DNA from 3 places in the Rouxiella badensis genome. Region 1 is predicted to be linked to each of the others. Evidence: predicted binding sites of a transcription regulator. Region 1 holds the regulator's gene; each other region holds the start of a gene.
The links. Region 1 encodes PurR, which represses purine synthesis genes. Its sites were predicted from a motif close to CANGCAAACGTTTGCNTG; they were not measured.
Positions count from the first base shown of each region.

Region 2: a site for PurR is predicted at 4,930-4,947, ahead of cvpA (colicin V production protein). Genes of this name have one in related genera too.
Region 3: a site for PurR is predicted at 3,683-3,700, ahead of purH (bifunctional phosphoribosylaminoimidazolecarboxamide formyltransferase/IMP cyclohydrolase). Genes of this name have one in related genera too.

Region 1 is NZ_CP114062.1:2,310,012-2,317,418, reverse strand. Features, by position in the region: gene punC (purine nucleoside transporter PunC) at 1-396, opposite strand, end outside; gene punR (DNA-binding transcriptional activator PunR) at 566-1,468, shown strand; gene purR (HTH-type transcriptional repressor PurR) at 1,517-2,542, opposite strand; gene cydH (cytochrome bd-I oxidase subunit CydH) at 2,878-2,967, shown strand; gene O1V65_RS10675 (C40 family peptidase) at 3,111-4,022, opposite strand; gene O1V65_RS10670 (Grx4 family monothiol glutaredoxin) at 4,500-4,847, shown strand; gene rnt (ribonuclease T) at 4,932-5,594, opposite strand; gene gloA (lactoylglutathione lyase) at 5,722-6,129, opposite strand; gene nemA (alkene reductase) at 6,261-7,352, opposite strand.
Region 2 is NZ_CP114062.1:399,687-407,093, forward strand. Features, by position in the region: gene truA (tRNA pseudouridine(38-40) synthase TruA) at 1-562, shown strand, start outside; gene O1V65_RS02090 (DedA family protein) at 583-1,239, shown strand; gene accD (acetyl-CoA carboxylase, carboxyltransferase subunit beta) at 1,534-2,454, shown strand; gene folC (bifunctional tetrahydrofolate synthase/dihydrofolate synthase) at 2,669-3,949, shown strand; gene dedD (cell division protein DedD) at 3,939-4,691, shown strand; gene cvpA (colicin V production protein) at 5,057-5,548, shown strand; gene purF (amidophosphoribosyltransferase) at 5,579-7,096, shown strand; gene O1V65_RS02120 (UbiX family flavin prenyltransferase) at 7,269-7,407, shown strand, end outside.
Region 3 is NZ_CP114062.1:3,743,757-3,751,163, reverse strand. Features, by position in the region: gene O1V65_RS17270 (DUF1481 domain-containing protein) at 1-549, shown strand, start outside; gene purD (phosphoribosylamine--glycine ligase) at 616-1,905, opposite strand; gene purH (bifunctional phosphoribosylaminoimidazolecarboxamide formyltransferase/IMP cyclohydrolase) at 1,920-3,509, opposite strand; rRNA gene O1V65_RS17255 (16S ribosomal RNA) at 4,170-5,711, shown strand; tRNA gene O1V65_RS17250 (tRNA-Ile) at 5,784-5,860, shown strand; tRNA gene O1V65_RS17245 (tRNA-Ala) at 5,994-6,069, shown strand; rRNA gene O1V65_RS17240 (23S ribosomal RNA) at 6,298-7,407, shown strand, end outside.

The DNA of each region.
Region 1 (7,407 bases):
AAAGGTGCGTTTCGCTACGTCAGACGCATAGCGGTCAACCACCAGCGCCTGCCAGCTTACCGCCGCGGCACAAACCCCAATAGCCTGAACAAAGCGCAGCGCCAGGAGCAGCTCGGTGTTTTGCACCCAGATCATGCCCAGACAGCCTACGGCGAACAGCGACAGTCCGGTTAATAAAATAGGTTTACGGCCAAAGCGGTCGGAAAGGGGACCCCAGAACAGCTGCGCCACGGCGAAGCCAGCCAGGAAGATACTCAGGCTAGCGCTTATTCCGCTGGCCGAGGTATCCAGACTCTCCTGCATGCTGCCAAAGGCCGGGAGATACATGTCGGTCGCCAGAAATCCGAGCATGCTCAGCCCGGCCAGATAGAGTAAAAAGCCAAATGAGGGTTTCATGATGTTCTCTTATAATTCAAAAAAGCAGTTAAATATTTCGTAGGGTGAAGCCAGTGGCGCAGTGTATCCGCTTGGCTTGCGGATTGTGAAACGTTAATATTTGCACCATGTGATTAAAATATTTGAAAGCAGAGAGTTGCAATGATCATCCCGACAAAAGGCGGTGCCTATGTGGTCTGAATATTCACTCGAAGTCGTCGACGCTGTCGCGCGAAACGGCAGCTTCACTGCCGCAGCGCTTGAGCTCAATCGCGTTCCGTCAGCGATTAGCTATCAGATTCGACAGCTCGAAGAATGGCTGGCGGTCCCCCTGTTTGAACGCCGACATCGCGACGTAGAATTGACGCCCGCAGGTCGCCTTTTCGTTGATGAAGCCCGAGTGCTTATCAAAAAAATGCTATCCACGCGTCGCCAGTGTCAGCAGGTCGCCAACGGCTGGAGCGGGCAGCTACGTGTGGCGGTCGACCGAATAGTAAAACCCGATCGCATACGGCAGCTGGTGGTCGATTTTTATCGCGCTTTCCCCGACACCGAGTTATTGATTCAAGGAGAGGTGTTCAACGGCGTTTGGGACGCGCTGGCCGATGATCGTGCAGACGTCGCCATCGGTGCCACCAGCGCGGTGCCGGTCGGCGGGCGTTTCAGCTTTAGGGACATGGGGACTTTACCCTGGCACTGTGTGGTCAGCGCCACGCATCCGCTGGCAGCACAAAATAGGGCGTTGGACGATGATGCGCTGAGGCCTTATCCGGCGCTGTGTATAGAGGATACCTCCAGAAATTTGCCCAAACGCGACACCTGGACGCTGGACAACCAGCGTCGTCTGGTCGTGCCGGACTGGACCTGCGCCATTGATTGCCTTTGTGAAGGGCTCTGCGTTGGCATGCTGCCAGTACATAGGGTTGCGCCGTGGATTGCGCAACAAAGGTTGGCAGTGCTTAATCTTGCCAACGTGTTTCCGGAAAGCCCGTGTTGTCTGACGTGGGACCAGCGAAATCATTCCCCGGCGCTAGACTGGTTGTTGGAGTATCTCGGGGACAGTGAAACGCTGAATCAAGAATGGCTGAGATAGCCTCACGCCCGCGAAGGCGGGCGTGAGAGGAGCGCAGAAAAGCGAGAATTAACGACGATAGTCGCGGAAAGGACCGTCGGCCACGGAGCGGCGTTCAACCAGCTTGGGTTTCACCTCGATGGTCTGCTGCACTTCGCGCTTGCTAATAATGCGGTCGAGCAACATGGTAAAGGCCATCTCGCCCAGGCGCTCTTTCGGCTGGTGTACCGTGGTGAGTGCTGGAGAGAAGTAGCGCGCGTTGCGCACGTTGTCATAACCAATGACCGAAATATCCTGAGGAACGCGCAGGCCCATTTCGTCGGCTGCGCAAATCGCGCCCATCGCCATCACGTCACCGCCGCAGAACACTGCCGTCGGTCGCTGCTTCTGGTTGAGGATCTTTTGCATTGCCTGATAGCCTGATTCAGGTTCGAAATCACCCTGAACCACCCATTCATCACGCACGGCAATATTGGCTTCATTCATCGCTTTCAGGAAACCGCGATAGCGACCGCCGCCGGTGTTGCGGTTCAGCTGACCGGGAATGGCGCCAATGTCGCGATGCCCGCGTTCAACCAGGTAACGACCCGCCAGATATCCGCCCTCGAAGGCGTTATCAATAATCGAGTCGGTAAAGTCGTTCTGCGCTTCGCCCCAGTCCATCACCACCATCGGGATTGAACGGTACTCCTCGAGCATGGCAAGCAGCTCGGCCGGATACTCGGCGCACATCACCAGCAGGCCGTCGACGCGCTTTTGCGCAAGCATTGCCAGATAGGCTTTCTGCTTTTCCAGATTATTGTGCGAGTTACACAGGATAAGCGTGTAGCCCTTCGCGAAGCAGCTGTTCTCAACGGCTTCAATGACTTCGGCGAAGTAGGGCGCCTCACTCGAGGTGGCCAGCAGGCCGATGGACTTGGTGTTATTCACCTTCAGGCTACGCGCGACGGCGCTCGGGGAATAGTGCAAATCTTTAATGGCTGCGCGAACCGCAGCTTTAGTTTCTTCGGCGACGAAACGGGTTTTATTGATGACGTGCGACACCGTTGTAGTCGAAACACCAGCGCGCTTAGCGACATCTTTAATCGTGGCCATGTAAAAATCACTCCTGAACTAACCCTTTTCAGCACGTTAGTTTTTTGTTAATCGTTTGCCTGCGTGCATTCAACTGCATAAATCATTTTAAGCAGTTAATTCGTTGGGTGGTTTCAGGAATCCTGAAAGATGCGTCGGACAACGCCGACCGGGCACACAGCGTGGTAACCGCTAATTTTCTCTTATATCTCAAGAAAGGGAAAGCCAAATTTGCGCTTTCGCGATAAGTTGCGCAAATCGGTGCACGATCGGTAGACGTTTTTACGCAAAGCGCGCAAAATATTTAGGCTTATAAAATATAGGGTTTTTAATCTTCTATCCGGCAAGGAGTCTATGTGGATACCAATCTGAAATACTCATTGATAACCGTGGTGTGCGCACTGGTGACGATCGTGGCATTCAGCTTTACCGCCGTCATGCACTGATCTTTTGCCGTCAGGCAGAAACGAAAAAGGGCGATTTCTTATCAAAGAAATCGCCCTTTTCTATTTTACCGCCCGCTCGAGAGGGGGTAGGCTTAAACCATTCGTTAAATGCTATTCACAGGTGTTAAGCGAGAAATCATTATTTAACGAATCGTTTTCGGCGTCATGACCCGGCGAGCACCAACGTAGTGGTCTTGCCAGTAGTTATCTGCCAGATAACTAATTTTGATGTCTTCTCCAGAGCGCGGTGACTGAATAAACTTACCGTTGCCGAGATAAACACCTACGTGGTCCGCCGCGCCGCGTTTAGTAATTCTAAAGAACACTAAATCACCAGACTCAAGCTCACCGCGTGGAACCGGGGCCGCATCGCGCAAATGGTACATCTCATTGGCGGTGCGAGGCATTTTAATACGCATTAAATCTTTGTACGCGTAATAAACCAGGCCACTACAGTCGAAACCAGTATTCGGGGAGGTTCCACCCCAGCGATAAGGTTTGCCGACCTGGTGCATCAGCTTGTTCATCGCGGTTTCTTTAGCATGCAAATACTTTTTCTTGTGCGCTGCACTCAGCGTTAACGGGGTGCAGGTATCTTCTTTTGTTTTATGCTTTCGGTGTCGTCCGTAGGCTTTTTTGCCTTCTTTCGCACAGACCACGTTAGTGGTAGCAGCCAGAGAACGGCTAATCGAGTTTATCTCTTTCTTCGAGTTCTCTGCCTTGTGTCTTGCGAGCCTGGAAGCGGTTGGCTTCTCGGCCTTGTGCCTGACGAGTTTAGTGCTGGTAGGATGCTTGTGCTCGACTTTCGCCTTCCCGTGCACTTTCTCTTTCGTCCTGCTGTGTTCTTTGGCTTTCGATTGTTCTTTCACCGGAACAGTCTTGGTCTTTCTATTGCTTCTCGCGACGACCTTTCGCTTTCGTCGCTCATCAGGCTTTGCCTGGCTTACGTGCGTTTCGGCCTGTTTGGCGGAGACGCGATGACTTGGCGAAGCATTCGCCAAATTCAAAAAGAGCTGGGTAAACAGCAGCACAAAAAGCGTAAACATTAAACGCATGGCGTCGCTACCAATATTAGGCCGAAGTTAAACATCAAAAGATGTCCCAGTATTCCCGAAAAGCGGGAGACAAAACAGCACGAATTGCTTCGATTCTAATTCATATTGTGAGTAAAAGTTAATAACTTTTTTTCTGGGCAAAATATGAGCTATAGCGCCGAAAAAATAACCAGGATTCAGAGGGTTAAACTCACGTTACCTAAAAGATCCCTTTGGGATCGTTTGGGTTAAAGTCACAGAATAAAAATGTTATTCTATATGAATCTTTATTTTTGCACTGTTTTGACAATCAGGGATACTATCACCGACATTACAGGGATGCATCAATTAAAGGCCTTTTTGTGCGCTAAAGACCTCACAAAAAATGGCGTTTTTATCCGAGGGCTGCTCTCGTTACAATGGCAGACAGTTGATCAGGTTTTTTCCGATTTAAGTAATGACCGTGACAGCCAATTAATGGCTTGAGGAAGCAAGAAAATGACCACTACTATTGAAAAAATTCAACAGCAGATTTCCGAGAACCCGATTCTTCTTTATATGAAAGGCTCTCCAAAGCTGCCAAGCTGCGGTTTCTCTGCTCAGGCCGTTCAGGCGCTGTCTGCCTGCGGCGAGCGTTTCGCTTACGTCGATATCCTGCAAAACCCGGATATCCGTGCAGAAATGCCAAAATTCGCCAACTGGCCGACCTTCCCACAGCTGTGGGTTGACGGTGAGCTGGTCGGCGGCTGCGATATCGTTATCGAAATGTATCAGCGTGGCGAACTGCAGCAGCTGATCAAAGAAACGGCTGAGAAATATAAATCTCAGGAAGAGCAGCCAGAATAATCGGCTTCGACTCTTGAAATAAAAAGAGCGGCTATCGTAGCCGCTCTTTTTTTATGTCTTACTATTTATCTTAACGAGAAGAATTTATTTCTCTTCAACGCTCTCTTCTTCAGCAATAGGCAACGGCCAGCCACCGAGGCGTTTCCAGCGGTTTACCAGCTCGCAAAACAACGCAGCGGTTTGCTCGGTGTCATAAAGCGCCGAGTGCGCCTGAGAACTGTCGAAAACGATACCCGCGCTGATGCAGGCTTTGGCCAGCACAGTTTGTCCAAGCACCAGGCCGCTCAACGCTGCCGTGTCGAAGGTGGCAAAAGGGTGGAACGGATTACGTTTCAGGCCCGCGCGCTCGGCGGCGGCCATCAAGAAGCTGTGGTCGAAATTGGCATTGTGCGCAACGATAATCGCGCGATTGCAGTCCTGCTCCTTCATCCCCTTACGGATTGCCTTGAAAATGGCGTGTAGCGCGTCGTATTCGCTAACTGCGCCACGCAGAGGGTTAGTCGGGTCGATACCGTTAAATGCCAGTGCCTCAGGATGCAAAATCGATCCTTCGAAAGGCTCAACGTGAAAATGCAGCGTTTCATCGTTTTGCAGCCAGCCGTCTTCGTCCATTTTCAGCGTCACGGCGGCGATTTCAAGCAGGGCGTCGGTCTGGGCATTAAACCCGGCGGTTTCTACATCAATTACCACAGGATAAAACCCGCGGAAACGACCTTTCAGGGCGTTAATGTCACTTTTGTCAGCCATTGGTATCTTATCTTTAAACGAATTCAGCGCGCATTATGGCAAATTTTCAGGCCAGATGCAGGAGGAGAGAATAAAAAGCAAGAAAGGGCGCCTCGATTGCGCCCTTTAAGTTACCGGTGAGACGGGATTAGTTACCCAGTCCCTGACCTGCATGTTTAGATTCGATGAGCTCGATTTTGTAGCCGTCTGGATCTTCAACGAAGGCGATGACCGTGGTACCACCTTTAACCGGGCCTGCTTCACGCACCACTTTGCCGCCTGCTTTGCGAATGTCTTCACAGGTTTGCGCAACGTCGTCAACGCCCAGCGCCAGATGGCCGAATGCGGTGCCGTGGTCGTAGCTCTCTACGCCATAGTTATAGGTCAGTTCGATGACCGCCCCTTCGCTTTCGTCTTCATAACCGACAAACGCCAAATCGTATTTGTATTCTTTATTCTGACTGGTACGCAGCACTTTCATGCCCAGTACTTCAGTATAAAACTTGATTGAGCGCTGCATGTCGCCAACGCGGATCATGGTGTGAAGTAAACGCATAATTTCCTCTGATTGCCAGTTAAAACATATTGAATACTAGACTAACTCAATGCTATCGCTTTGTCTTTAAGAGACATCCCGACTGAGCAGTCTCTAAGCACTGGCGGGCTTAGAGACTGTTTTGAGGCAACTTACAGCGTAGGATAGTCGGTGTAGCCTTGTGCGCCGCCGCCGTAGAAGGTTTCTGGCTTCGGCTCGTTGAGCGGAGCATGGTTTTTCAGACGCTCAACCAGATCCGGGTTGGCGATATAGCTGCGGCCAAACGCTACGGCGTCGATGTAGCCCTTCGCAATAAGCTCTTCGGCTTTCTCGGCGGTATATGCACCGGCACCCACGATGACACCTTTATAGTGCTCGCGAATCGCTTTGCGGAACGACTCGGTATAAGGCTTGCCGCCGGCCCAGTCGGGTTCCGAGATATGCAGATACGCAAGACCACGCTTGTTCAGCTCATCGAGCAGGTAGAGCGCTGCTGACTCCTGATCTTCGCCGTTGTCCAGACCGTTGAATGGGCCCAGCGGCGAGATGCGAATGCCTACACGGTCGGCGCCGATTTCAGCAACGGCGGCATCGACCACTTCCAGCGTTAGGCGAGCGCGATTTTCAATGCTGCCGCCGTACTGGTCTTCGCGTTTGTTAGAAGCCGGAGAGATGAACTGGTGCAGCAAATAGCCGTGCGCCGCGTGCAGCTCGATGTAGTCGAAACCGGCCTCACGCGAATTGGCTGCTGCCTGGCGGAAGTCGTTAACGATCCCCGGGATTTCAGCGGTTTCCAGCGCACGCGGCGTCGAGCACTCTTCGCGGACGGCATTGCCGTTTTCGTCGCGCAGGCTAGTACGGGTCCCGGCCGCAATGGCGGAAGGCGCAACCGGCGGCTGCTGATTTGGCTGTAGGCTGGTGTGCGAAATACGGCCTACGTGCCATAGCTGGACGGCAATGTGCCCGTCTTTCGCGTGCACACCGGCAACAATTTTTTTCCAGGCGGCGGTTTGTTCCGGCGTGTGCAGACCCGGTGCACCGGCATAGCCTTTCGCCTGGAAGGAGACCTGCGTCGCTTCGGTGATAATCAGGCCGGAGCTATGGCGCTGGGCGTAGTATTCGCCCATCAGCGGGGTAGGGATATCCCCCGGCTCGATGCTGCGCAGACGGGTTAACGGTGCCATAAATACGCGATTTGGCAGGGTTTTATGCCCGACTACCAGGGGCGTGAAGAGCTTGGTCATGTAACTATCTCCTGAAACAATAATGAGATGGGATGATGAATCATTCTTGGCTCAC
Region 2 (7,407 bases), 1.9 Mb from region 1:
CATGGGGGTAAACACCCATCTGCCAAAAGATATTGCGGTGCGCTGGGTGAGCCACGTCCCGCAGGACTTCCATGCCCGTTTTACCGCGACGGCGCGGCGTTATCGTTATGTGATTTATAACCATCGCTATCGTCCTGGCATCTTAAGTCATGGAATTACCCACGTTCATATGCCGTTGGATGTTGAAAAAATGCAGCGGGCAGGGCAATGTTTGCTGGGCGAAAATGACTTCACCTCATTTCGTGCGGTTCAATGCCAGTCAAGAACGCCTTGGCGCTTCATGATGCATCTCAACGTGAGCCGGTTTGGAAATTATGTTGTGGTTGATATAAAGGCCAACGCATTTGTTCATCATATGGTGCGCAATATCGTCGGCAGTCTGGTTGAAATAGGTGCGGGTAACCAGCCTGAAAGCTGGATGGCTGAATTGTTGGCTGCGAAAGACAGAAATCTTGCTGCAGCCACGGCCAAGGCTGAAGGTTTGTATCTTGTTGCCGTTGATTATCCTGAAAAGTTTGCTCTACCAGCCGTCACTATGGGCCCACTTTTTCTCGCCGATTAAAGGACATTAGAGGTAATACCATGGAATTCATCCACTATATCGTTGATTTTATCCTGCATATCGATGTGCATCTCACCGAGCTGGTTGCGCAGTATGGCGTCTGGGTTTATGCCATTCTGTTCGTGATTCTTTTTTGCGAAACCGGGCTGGTGGTTACGCCATTCCTGCCGGGCGATTCGCTGCTGTTTGTTGCGGGGGCACTTGCTGCGCTGCCAACCAACAGCCTCGACGTCCATCTGATGGCGTTTCTGATGGTGGTGGCTGCCGTCGTGGGTGATGCGGTGAACTACACCATTGGGCGTTTGTTCGGTGCGAAGCTATTTTCCAATCCGAATTCAAAAATTTTTCGTCAAAGTTATTTAGATCAAACTCACAAGTTTTACGAGAAACATGGCGGCAAAACGATTATTCTTGCGCGCTTTGTGCCAATTGTTCGCACTTTTGCACCTTTTGTTGCCGGCATGGGACGCATGTCTTATCGCCAATTTGCCGCCTATAACGTGATCGGTGCGCTATTCTGGGTACTGTTACTGACATACGCTGGCTACCTTTTTGGCAATGTGCCGTTTGTGCAGAACAATTTGAAATTTGTGATTGTCGCCATTATCGTTGTTTCTGTTTTGCCGGCGATTATCGAGGTAATTCGTCACCGCAAAACGGCTAAAAACGCGGGATAGCGGTCAGGCCGTAGGGCAGAGGAAACCCTGTCCCTGGCGTGAATTATTAAAATTAAAGGCATTAAACCAAAGGGTAAGACCAGTTTTTTATCTACAGTCTCTAACTGTTATGGTTTAATGAGCGACATTTGTGGTCTGTTCCTGCGAGCAACCCTCCCTGTAGGACGTTTTTTAGCGACTCGAGTTGCTTAAAAATTCTTGATAATTGGGGACGGTTATTTGTTTTAAGCAGGGGACTTGTTACAGCATGAACAGCGAACTGGCGTTTGCCAGGTTCAAACAGAAAGGTCATCGATGAGCTGGATTGAACGAATTCTTAATAAGAGCAACATCTCGCAAACCCGTAAAGCAAGCATTCCAGAAGGTGTCTGGACCAAATGCGATAGCTGTGGTCAGGTGTTATACCGCGCTGAACTCGAGCGCAATCTGATGGTTTGTCCTAAGTGCGACCACCATATGCGTATGTCTGCGCGTATGCGTCTGTTCACTTTCATGGACGAAGGGAGCGAGGTCGAATTGGGTAGCGAGCTTGAGCCTAAAGATTTGCTTAAGTTTAGAGACTCCAAAAAATATAAAGATCGTCTGCTGGCTGCTCAGAAAGAAACTGACGAGAAAGATGCAATGGTCGTGATGAAAGGCACCCTGTACGGCATGCCAATCGTTGTTGCTGCATTCGAATTTGCCTTCATGGGCGGTTCAATGGCATCCGTTGTCGGCGCGCGTTTCGTTCGTGCGGTCGAACAGGCTCTTGAAGACAACTGTCCACTGGTCTGTTTCTCTGCCAGCGGCGGAGCACGTATGCAAGAAGCGCTGATGTCTCTGATGCAGATGGCAAAAACCAGTGCTGCACTGGCTAAACTTCAAGAGCGTGGTCTGCCTTACATCTCCGTACTGACTGACCCAACCATGGGCGGGGTTTCAGCCAGTCTGGCAATGCTTGGCGATATCAACGTGGCTGAGCCTAAAGCGTTGATCGGCTTTGCGGGTCCTCGCGTTATCGAGCAGACCGTACGTGAGAAACTGCCGCCAGGCTTCCAGCGCAGTGAGTTCCTGATTGAAAAAGGCGCGATCGACATGATCGTTCGTCGTGCAGAACTGCGTAACAAACTGGGCAGCGTGTTGGCCAAGTTGACCGGCCATCCTGAACCTAAAGTCACCGAAGTCCCTGTTATCAAAGCAGACGACGCTTCAGCTGATCATCATCAGGATGCCTGACAGGCAGCAACAATAGCCTGTGAGTGAAAATTGGCGGCAAGCTTCTTGCCGCCTCTGCTATTATCCTCGCCAGTGGCGGGGATAAACAAAATGGGCTGTTATCCAGCGTCGTGCGCACAGTACTGACAAAGGGGCATTGCCTGTCGTAAAAGTCCGGTAATGCATGTCCTTCAGGCTCATTATGAATCTGAACAGATTACGTTAGGCGGGACTTATGCAAAACATCTCTATTCCTGAAGCCACGTCGCCTTTGGCCACGTGGCTTCATTATCTTGAAAATCTTCATTCTCAGGCGATTGAGCTCGGGCTCGACAGAGTAAATACCGTGGCAACGCGCATGAATCTTCTGACTCCCGCTCCCCAGGTCTTTACCGTCGCCGGAACCAATGGCAAAGGCACCACCTGCCGCACGCTCGAAGCCGTGCTCATGGCCGCAGGGTATCGCGTGGGCGTTTATAGCTCACCGCATCTGGTGCGCTACACTGAGCGCGTGCGTATTCAGGGGCAGGAGCTGAGCGAAGCCGAACACTGTCAGTCCTTTGCGCTGCTCGAGGCCGGTCGCGGTGATATTTCGCTGACCTATTTCGAATACGGCACCCTGTCGGCGTTACAGCTGTTTAAGCAGGCGGCGCTCGACGTGGTTATCCTTGAAGTGGGCCTTGGCGGTCGTCTTGATGCCACCAACATTGTCGATGCCAACGTTTCCGTCGTGACCAGCATTGCGCTCGACCACACCGACTGGCTCGGTTCCGATCGCGAGAGCATCGGCCGTGAGAAAGCAGGCGTATTCCGCAAGGACCGTCCTGCGGTCGTGGGGGAGATTGATATGCCGCAGTCGATTGCCGACGTCGCCAACGAAAAAGGCGCGCACCTGCACCGCGTGGGTCAGGACTGGCATTATCAGGTCGGCAGCAGCGACTGGAGCTGGCGTTGCGAAGGCGTAGAGACAGCGGCTTACAGCGCAATGCCGCTGCCTAACGTGCCGCTGGCGAATGCGGCGACGGCGTTGGCCGCATTGCACTATAGTGAAATCAACGTTTCGGAAGACGCGCTGCGTCAGGGGTTGCAGCAGGCATCCTTGCCGGGCCGCTTCCAACAGGTTAGCGAATCTCCACGTCTGATCCTCGACGTTGCTCATAATCCACACGCTGCCGGGTATTTAGCCGGTAAACTTTCTGATTTGCCACGTCAGGGCGGAAAAGTGCGTGCAGTTATCGGTATGTTGTTGGATAAAGACATTGCCGGAACGTTGGACTGTCTGAAACCGCAGGTTGATGTCTGGTACTGTGCTCCTCTCGAGGGTCCGCGCGGTGCTGGGGTCGCGGCGTTGACAGAACATCTTCCCGAGGCGTTTTCGTTCACAGATGTGGTGAGCGCATGGAAACAGGCGATGCAGGATGCTGAAAGTCAGGATATTGTTATAGTCTGTGGATCATTTCATACCGTAGCGCATGTGATGGCTGCGTTGGATACGGGGAATACCAGTGGCAAGTAAGTTTCAAAATCGTCTGGTTGGCACCGTAATTCTGGTGGCGTTGGGGGTCATTATTCTCCCGGGGTTGCTGGATGGAAAAAAGAAGCACTATGAGGACGAGTTCGCCTCGATTCCTCTGGTTCCAAAAGCCGGGGATTCTCAGGATCAGGAAAACGCCGGGCAGGTGACGCAGGCGTTACCGGCTCAGCCGCCAGAAGGGGCGAGTGCGGCAATCAACGCTGGCGCTGCCGAGGCGGCACACGCCGCCGCACAGGCTGACGGAGAAGCCGATGAAGGCGATACCGCCACCGCCGCGCCGAAAACTGAATCACCCAAAGCGACGCAGCCTAAAACTTTGACGCCGCCTGCGATGACAGAATCTCGTCAGGCACAGCAGCCAAGGCAGACCCAGACCAAACCGGTCGAACCGAAGCGCGTTGAGCCTAAAAAGGTGGAGCCTAAACCTGTAGAGACGGCTAAAACTGAACCTCGCCCGCAGACGCCTGAAAAGGCCCCGGCGGGTCAGTCTTACGTCGTACAGTTAGGGGCGTTGAAAAATGCTGATAAAGTGAACGAGGTGGTCGCTAAACTGCGTTTATCAGGCTATCGTGCTTATACCGTCCCGGCCACGCCGGTTCAGGGGCAAATCACCCGCGTCTTCGTTGGGCCTGAAGCCAATAAGCAAAACCTTGAAGCCTCTCTGTCTTCGCTGAAAAGCGTCAGCGGATTGAGCGGCGTAGTGCGTGCCTACTCCGCCCACTAAACTGTCTTTCACCCATTAACGTACAGGGTGGTTGATTCCCCTACAGCACCCCGGTTACCGAATTGTCAGGTATCCGGGGTGCTTGCAGTGGCGTCTGTTTGTAGGTTAAGGGGCGCGAAGACTAAGCGGAATGTGCCCTTTTTAGGTAACTTGAATTTATAACGTTTCGTTATCTTTTTGCGGTGATTGATGTTTTTTTAGCCGCAATGATTAATTTGGCTGACCGGCAGATTTCCCCTACGCAAACGTTTTCTTTTTCTGTTAGAATTCGCAGCGATTTGGATGCCGGGCAAGTTTTTCCCCGAATCATTCCCGCTTTGGCGAGAAAGATGAAGGGTCTTATCCTGGATGAGATTGATAAAGTGATGGTTTGGATTGATTACGTCATTATTGCGGTTATCGGGTTTTCTGCTTTAGTCAGCCTGATTCGAGGTTTTGTTCGCGAGGCCTTATCATTGGTAACCTGGGGGTGCGCCTTCTTCGTTGCCAGCCACTATTATCCTTACCTCGCCGTCTATTTCACGCGTTTCGAAGACGAAGTCGTTCGAAACGGGATCGCAATTGGTATCTTGTTCATCGCGACGTTGATCGTAGGTGCCATTGTAAACTATGTGATCAGCTCTTTGGTCGATCGTACCGGACTATCGGGAACCGACCGGGTTTTAGGCGTCTGTTTTGGCGCACTGCGTGGCGTATTGATCGTCGCAGCAGGGCTCTTCTTTCTGGACACTTTCACCAGCTTTTCACACGGTGATGACTGGAAGCAGTCTCAGTTGATCCCGTATTTTAGTTCTATCATCAGGTGGTTTTTTGACTACCTGCAGAGCACGTCGAGTTTCTTGCCAAAGCATATTTAACTTTGGCAGCGCTGATGAGGAAAAGACAACATGTGCGGTATTGTCGGTATCGCCGGTTTTATGCCGGTAAACCAGTCGATTTATGACGCGTTAACGGTGTTGCAGCACCGTGGGCAGGATGCCGCTGGCATCGTCACCATTGATGGCAACAATAACTTCCGTCTGCGGAAGGCAAATGGCCTGGTGAAGGATGTGTTTGAAGCACGGCATATGCAACGTTTACAGGGCAACATGGGCCTTGGTCACGTTCGTTACCCTACGGCTGGCAGTTCCAGCGCTTCTGAGGCTCAACCATTTTACGTCAACTCTCCGTTCGGCATTTCACTGGCCCATAACGGTAACCTGACGAATGCACACGAATTGAGAAGTACGCTGTTTGAAGGCGCGCGTCGCCACGTCAACACCACTTCCGATTCTGAAGTTTTGCTAAACATTCTGGCCAGCGAGTTGGACAAGTTCCAGCACTATCCGCTGGAGGCTGACAACATTTTCGCTGCCGTCACGGCAATGAATCTGAAGATCCGCGGTGCGTATGCTTGCGTCGCGATGATCATCGGCCACGGAATGCTGGCTTTCCGTGACCCGCACGGAATTCGCCCGCTGGTTATCGGCAGGCGTGAGCTTGAAGACGGCCGCTCCGAGTACATGGTAGCGTCCGAGAGCGTGGCGCTGGATACCCTGGGCTTCGAGTTCCTGCGTGACGTCGCGCCAGGCGAAGCGGTGTATATCACCGAAAAAGGCCAACTCTTCACTCGCATGTGTGCCGAGAATCCTCAGTACAATCCATGCCTGTTCGAGTACGTCTATTTCGCCCGCCCTGACTCGTTCATCGACAAGATTTCCGTTTACAGCGCGCGTCGCCGTATGGGCCAGAAGCTGGGTGCCAAAATTGCCCGCGAGTGGGAAGATCTTGAAATCGATGCGGTTATCCCGATCCCTGAGACGTCTAACGACATCGCTCTGGAAATCGCCCGTATCCTGAACAAGCCGTACCGTCAGGGGTTTGTTAAAAACCGCTACGTGGGCCGTACCTTTATCATGCCGGGTCAGCAGGAGCGCGTTAAGTCGGTGCGCCGCAAACTAAACGCCAACCGCGCCGAGTTCCGTGATAAAAACGTTCTCCTGATCGATGACTCCATCGTTCGCGGTACCACCTCTCAACAGATTGTCGAGATGGCCCGTGACGCGGGAGCTAAAAATGTTTACCTGGCTTCGGCTGCGCCGGAAGTGCGTTTCCCGAACGTCTACGGTATCGACATGCCAAGCGCCAACGAGCTGATTGCCCACGGTCGTGAAGTGAGCGAAATCAACCAGATGATCGGTGCGGATGCGCTTATATTCCAGGACTTGAGTGACCTCATCGACGCGGTGAAGGAAGAGAACCCGGATATCGAGCAGTTCGAATGCTCGGTGTTTGACGGTATCTACGTCACCAAAGACGTTGACCAAAGCTATCTCGAATACCTCGACGCCCTGCGTAACGACGATGCTCAGGCATTGCGTGGTCAGCAGGAAGCCGAAAATCTCGAAATGCATAATGAAGGTTAATTAAGCCTTTTTACCGTCTGTCTTACCCTGTTACGCAGGTCAAGGCAGACGGTTCTCTCCGGTATTATCCCCGCTTGACACCGTTACTTGCCAATCGCTTTTCATTCCGGCAAAGTCTTCTGATTAATCCTACGTTCTGAAGTTTAAGTTCGTCATTTCTGAGGCTGTATCCATGAAACGACTCATTGTCGGCATCTCCGGCGCCAGTGGCGCTATTTATGGCGTTCGTCTTTTACAGGTGTTGCGCGAAGTGCCTGAGGTCGAAACGCATCTGGTGATGAGCAATGCGGCGCGTCAAACGCTGGCGCTTG
Region 3 (7,407 bases), 1.4 Mb from region 1:
ATTAACCGACTGTGGCGTGAGGACGACAGTGAACATCGTCCACAAACCCTCATCAACGTTTACAGTCCCTATTACGGTAAAGACACCGTGATAACCCGCTATGAATACGTCGACGGTGAGTTGCATCTGATTAAAGAAAGCCATGCCGCCGCCAAAGACCTCGGCGTGACGCTGCGTTTCGATCAGGAAGGTAACGTCAGCTTTATGCAACGACAGCTGGCCGACGCCAAAGAAAAACTCTCGGCGGACGATATCGAGCGCTACAAATATCAGGCAGACAAGGTCCTGAATTTGAGTAAGACGCTGCGCGCCGGGAACGTACAGCTAGTGCAGGGACGTTGGCGACAGGGCGTGATTACCACCTGCGCAGGTGAGCCCGTGACGCTTAGCCTGAATATTCGCTCGCAGGTCTGGCTAGCGAAGCGCGCCGCCAAGGCCGACGACAAGCTGGGACTTGCCTGGCTGACCGCCCCGGAGGGCAATGAACTGCTGCTGGTGGCAAACGAAGATTTCTGTCTCTGGGAACCGAAACAGGGCCAGTTAAACTAGCCTTCGGCGGTTTCCAGACAGTAAAAAGCCCGCATTGCGCGGGCTTTTTCTATTATAGAGCCGGGATTACTGACCCTGCTCGCGGGCAATCGCACGATAGCCGATGTCTTTACGGCAGAAGCTGCCTTCCCACTTGATGTCCTGCGCCAGCTGATACGCACGTTTCTGAGCGTCTGCCACCGTTTTTCCTAACGCCGTCACGCAGAGTACGCGGCCGCCGTTGGTCACAACGCGTTCGTCATGCAGGCGGGTACCGGCGTGGAACACTTTGCCATCCGGTGCTTCTTCCAGCGGCAAGCCAAGGATCACTTCGCCGTTGGTGTAATCGCCCGGGTAACCGCCCGCTGCCAGTACCACACCCAGAGAAGGGCGCGGGTCCCATTCGGAGGTCACTTCGTTCAGACGACCTTCCGCACCGGCCAGGCACAGCTCAACCAGGTCAGAGCGCAGGCGCAGCATAATAGGCTGAGTTTCAGGGTCGCCAAAGCGGCAGTTGAACTCGATAACCTTCGGCTGACCGTCGGCGGAGATCATCAAACCGGCATACAGGAAACCGGTGTAGACGTTGCCTTCAGACGCCATGCCACGCACGGTTGGCCAAATAACCTGGTCCATTACGCGCTGGTGGATTTCATCGGTGACGACCGGTGCGGGTGAATAGGCACCCATACCGCCGGTGTTAGGACCGGTATCTGCATCGCCAACGCGCTTGTGGTCCTGGCTGGTCGCCATCGGCACCACGTTTTCACCGTCAACCATCACGATGAAGCTCGCCTCTTCGCCATCGAGGAACTCTTCGATAACGATGCGGTGACCGGCGTCGCCAAAGGCGTTGCCTGCCAGCATGTCGTGAACCGCAGCTTCAGCTTCTTCCAGCGTCATCGCCACGATAACGCCTTTACCTGCCGCCAGACCGTCGGCTTTGATAACTATCGGCGCGCCTTTGCTGCGCAGATAGGCGAGGGCCGGTTCAATTTCGGTAAAGTTCTGGTAGTCGGCGCTTGGGATAGCATGACGTGCCAGGAAATCCTTGGTAAACGCTTTAGAACCTTCGAGCTGTGCGGCTGCCTGAGTTGGGCCAAAGATTTTCAGGCCGGCAGCGCGAAACGCGTCAACCACGCCGATAACCAGCGGGGCTTCTGGTCCGACAATCGTCAGGCCAATATCGTGGCTTTGGGCAAACGCCAGCAGACCCGCAACGTCGGTCGCGGCGATGTTGACGTTTTCCAGCAAGGGTTCAAGCGCAGTCCCGGCGTTACCTGGGGCAACGTAGATTTTGTCTGCCAGAGGTGACTGGGACGCTTTCCATGCCAGCGCGTGTTCACGTCCGCCGTTACCGATAATTAAAATATTCATTCAGAACTCCAAAATTAGTGGCGGAAGTGACGCATACCGGTGAACACCATGGCGATGCCATGTTCGTTAGCGGCTTCAATCACTTCATTATCACGCATGGAACCGCCGGGTTGGATAACGCAGGTGATGCCAACCGCAGCGGCTGCATCGATACCGTCGCGGAACGGGAAGAACGCATCAGAGGCCATGACAGAACCGGCAACTTCCAGACCTTCGTCGGCAGCTTTGATCCCGGCGATTTTGGCAGAGTAAACGCGGCTCATCTGGCCTGCGCCGATACCGATGGTCATTTTATCGCGTGCATAAACGATAGCGTTAGATTTAACAAACTTCGCCACCTTCCAGCAGAACAAGGCATCTTTCAGCTCTTGCTCGCTCGGCTGACGGGTCGTGACGACGCGTAAGTCGGCTACGTCGACCATACCGAGATCGCGGTCCTGAACCAACAGGCCACCGTTAACGCGCTTGAAGTCCAGCGCTGTTTGACGTCCTTTCCATTCGCCGCAGACCAATACGCGAACGTTTTGTTTGGTCGCAGTCAGCGCCAGCGCTTCTTCGCTCACGGAAGGGGCGATGATCACTTCAACGAACTGACGGCTGATGATGGCCTTAGCAGTCGTCGCATCCAGCTCGCGGTTGAAGGCGATGATGCCGCCGAAAGCCGAGGTCGGGTCAGTCTTGTAGGCACGCTCGTAGGCTTCGAGAACGTTGCCACCCACGGCAACGCCGCAAGGGTTCGCGTGCTTGACGATAACGCAGGCTGGTTCATCGAACTCTTTAACACATTCCAGTGCCGCATCGGTATCGGCAATGTTGTTATAAGAGAGGGCTTTGCCCTGCAGCTGTGTAGAGGTTGCTACCGATGCCTCACAAACCCCTTCTTCTATATAGAATGCGGCCTGCTGGTGGCTGTTCTCGCCGTAACGCATATCCTGCTTCTTGATGTAGCTCAGATTAAGGGTACGTGGGAACTGGCCAGAAGGAGACTCGGTGTCGCCGTGGTATGCAGGGACCATGGTACCGAAGTAGTTGGCAATCATGCCGTCGTAGGCAGCGGTGTGTTCGAAGGCTTTGATAGCCAGGTTGAAACGGGTGGCCAGCAGGAGTGAACCTTCGTTGGCATCCATCTCTTCAATAATAGAGGTGTAGTCGCTGCTCTTAACCACGATAGCAACGTCGTTGTGGTTCTTGGCCGCAGAGCGAACCATGGTCGGGCCGCCGATATCGATGTTTTCAACGGCGTCTTCCAGTGAGCAGTCCGGACGAGACACGGTAGCTGCAAACGGATACAGGTTAACGACAACCATATCGATCGGCGCGATAGCGTGCTGACCCATGATCTCGTCATCTTTACCGCGACGACCCAGGATGCCACCGTGCACTTTCGGGTGCAGAGTTTTAACACGTCCATCCATCATTTCCGGGAAGCCGGTGTAGTCAGAGACTTCTGTCACTGGCAAACCCGCGTCGGCCAGCAGGCGGGCTGTGCCACCAGTGGAAAGCAAATCCACTCCACGTTGAGAGAGGGCTTGGGCGAATTCTACGATACCGGCTTTGTCAGAAACACTGAGCAGTGCGCGGCGGATTGGACGACGTTGTTGCATGGTGGTTTATCCCTTGGCTTTGGAGTCGCAATAGAGAGCGTTACGTGAATTCAATGCTTGTTTCCCTCTATATATAGAAGAAAAACGCAGGATTGGATTCAGATAAGGTTCCACAGAAGCTGTAAGCATCATTATTGCAGATAGTGTCGGTTAATTCAGACGCGCGATATTGTAGCGAAAACGATTGCGCGATGCGCGTCAATTTTGAGTTTCGATGAACATTGTGGATAACTTTGTGTGTAAATCGGTATAAACCCCGCTTTTGCTGTGTATTGCAGCGAACGGTATTTTTTATTGAAATTAGGGGTTGCGGCTCCTCAGAAACTCCCTATAATGCCGCTCCATCGACAGGGAACAACGCAGCAGCAACGCGGTGTGAACGAGTCGGAAAGAATTAAAAATGATGATGACCGCGAAAATAAACGGTTGACATCAAATGAGGAAAGCGTAATATACGCCACCTCGAGTTAGCAAGCGAAAGCGCGTAACTCACTGCTCTTTAACAATTTATCAGACAATCTGTGTGGGCACTCACAAGACGATATCAGCCACCTCGGTGGCAAAAAATATCAAGTCTTAGAGTGACCAAGCAGTAATTCATTATGAATGATGTGAAGTAACTTTGAGCATCGCTGCACTTGTTGCAGCAAATCGAACTTTTAATTGAAGAGTTTGATCATGGCTCAGATTGAACGCTGGCGGCAGGCCTAACACATGCAAGTCGAGCGGTAGCACGGGAGAGCTTGCTCTCTGGGTGACGAGCGGCGGACGGGTGAGTAATGTCTGGGAAACTGCCTGATGGAGGGGGATAACTACTGGAAACGGTAGCTAATACCGCATGATGTCGCAAGACCAAAGTGGGGGACCTTCGGGCCTCACGCCATCGGATGTGCCCAGATGGGATTAGCTAGTAGGTGGGGTAATGGCTCACCTAGGCGACGATCCCTAGCTGGTCTGAGAGGATGACCAGCCACACTGGAACTGAGACACGGTCCAGACTCCTACGGGAGGCAGCAGTGGGGAATATTGCACAATGGGCGCAAGCCTGATGCAGCCATGCCGCGTGTGTGAAGAAGGCCTTAGGGTTGTAAAGCACTTTCAGCGAGGAGGAAGGCGTTGTAGTTAATAACTGCAGCGATTGACGTTACTCGCAGAAGAAGCACCGGCTAACTCCGTGCCAGCAGCCGCGGTAATACGGAGGGTGCAAGCGTTAATCGGAATTACTGGGCGTAAAGCGCACGCAGGCGGTTTGTTAAGTCAGATGTGAAATCCCCGAGCTTAACTTGGGAACTGCATTTGAAACTGGCAAGCTAGAGTCTTGTAGAGGGGGTAGAATTCCAGGTGTAGCGGTGAAATGCGTAGAGATCTGGAGGAATACCGGTGGCGAAGGCGGCCCCCTGGACAAAGACTGACGCTCAGGTGCGAAAGCGTGGGGAGCAAACAGGATTAGATACCCTGGTAGTCCACGCTGTAAACGATGTCGACTTGGAGGTTGTGCCCTTGAGGCGTGGCTTCCGGAGCTAACGCGTTAAGTCGACCGCCTGGGGAGTACGGCCGCAAGGTTAAAACTCAAATGAATTGACGGGGGCCCGCACAAGCGGTGGAGCATGTGGTTTAATTCGATGCAACGCGAAGAACCTTACCTACTCTTGACATCCAGAGAATTTGCTAGAGATAGCTTAGTGCCTTCGGGAACTCTGAGACAGGTGCTGCATGGCTGTCGTCAGCTCGTGTTGTGAAATGTTGGGTTAAGTCCCGCAACGAGCGCAACCCTTATCCTTTGTTGCCAGCACGTAATGGTGGGAACTCAAAGGAGACTGCCGGTGATAAACCGGAGGAAGGTGGGGATGACGTCAAGTCATCATGGCCCTTACGAGTAGGGCTACACACGTGCTACAATGGCGTATACAAAGAGAAGCGAACTCGCGAGAGCAAGCGGACCTCATAAAGTACGTCGTAGTCCGGATTGGAGTCTGCAACTCGACTCCATGAAGTCGGAATCGCTAGTAATCGTAGATCAGAATGCTACGGTGAATACGTTCCCGGGCCTTGTACACACCGCCCGTCACACCATGGGAGTGGGTTGCAAAAGAAGTAGGTAGCTTAACCTTCGGGAGGGCGCTTACCACTTTGTGATTCATGACTGGGGTGAAGTCGTAACAAGGTAACCGTAGGGGAACCTGCGGTTGGATCACCTCCTTACCTCAAGATACGCATTGTGCAGTGTCCACACAGATTGTCTGATGAAAAAGTAACGAGCAGAAATACCTTTATAGGCTTGTAGCTCAGGTGGTTAGAGCGCACCCCTGATAAGGGTGAGGTCGGTGGTTCAAGTCCACTCAGGCCTACCAATCCTTTCCTTCTCTGCGTTGTCGCCCCACTCGTTTGCACCAAGCAAACGTCGTGTGACTCCGCCTTGATAAGAAAAGCATTGGCTGACTCATCTGAACGATGAGTGATAAAGGTATCTGTTAGTGACTGTATGGGGCTATAGCTCAGCTGGGAGAGCGCCTGCCTTGCACGCAGGAGGTCAGCGGTTCGATCCCGCTTAGCTCCACCATATCCATACGGTTCACACCAATACTTCAGAGTATATTGGCGACAGTATACTGCGAAGTATTTTGCTCTTTAACAATCTGGAACAAGCTGAAAAATTGAAATGATACAGCTGAACATAACTCTCCGTAGAAGTATTGAGTTATGCGCACCTGTATTAGAGTCTCTCAAATAATCGCAGCCTCGAATGTTGTCACTCTTTACGAGTTTATAAGACACCTTCGGGTTGTGAGGTTAAGCGACTAAGCGTACACGGTGGATGCCTAGGCAGTCAGAGGCGATGAAGGGCGTGCTAATCTGCGAAAAGCGTCGGTAAGGTGATATGAACCGTTATACCCGACGATACCCGAATGGGGAAACCCAATGTGATACGTCACATTATCGCATGGTGAATACATAGCCATGCGAGGCGAACCGGGGGAACTGAAACATCTAAGTACCCCGAGGAAAAGAAATCAACCGAGATTCCCCCAGTAGCGGCGAGCGAACGGGGAACAGCCCAGAACCTGAATCAGTTTGTGTGTTAGTGGAAGCGTCTGGAAGGTCGCACGGTACAGGGTGATAGTCCCGTACACAAAAGCGCATGAATTGTGAGTTCGATGAGTAGGGCGGGACACGTGACATCCTGTCTGAATATGGGGGGACCATCCTCCAAGGCTAAATACTCCTGACTGACCGATAGTGAACCAGTACCGTGAGGGAAAGGCGAAAAGAACCCCGGCGAGGGGAGTGAAATAGAACCTGAAACCGTGTACGTACAAGCAGTGGGAGCCTACTTGTTAGGTGACTGCGTACCTTTTGTATAATGGGTCAGCGACTTATATTTTGTAGCAAGGTTAACCGTATAGGGGAGCCGTAGGGAAACCGAGTCTTAACTGGGCGTCAAGTTGCAAGGTATAGACCCGAAACCCGGTGATCTAGCCATGGGCAGGTTGAAGGTTGGGTAACACTAACTGGAGGACCGAACCGACTAATGTTGAAAAATTAGCGGATGACTTGTGGCTGGGGGTGAAAGGCCAATCAAACCGGGAGATAGCTGGTTCTCCCCGAAAGCTATTTAGGTAGCGCCTCGTGAATTCATCTTCGGGGGTAGAGCACTGTTTCGACTAGGGGGCCATCCCGGCTTACCAACTCGATGCAAACTCCGAATACCGAAGAATGTTATCACGGGAGACACACGGCGGGTGCTAACGTCCGTCGTGAAGAGGGAAACAACCCAGACCGCCAGCTAAGGTCCCAAAGTCATGGTTAAGTGGGAAACGATGTGGGAAGGCATAGACAGCCAGGATGTTGGCTTAGAAGCAGCCATCATTTAAAGAAAGCGTAATAGCTCACTGGTCGA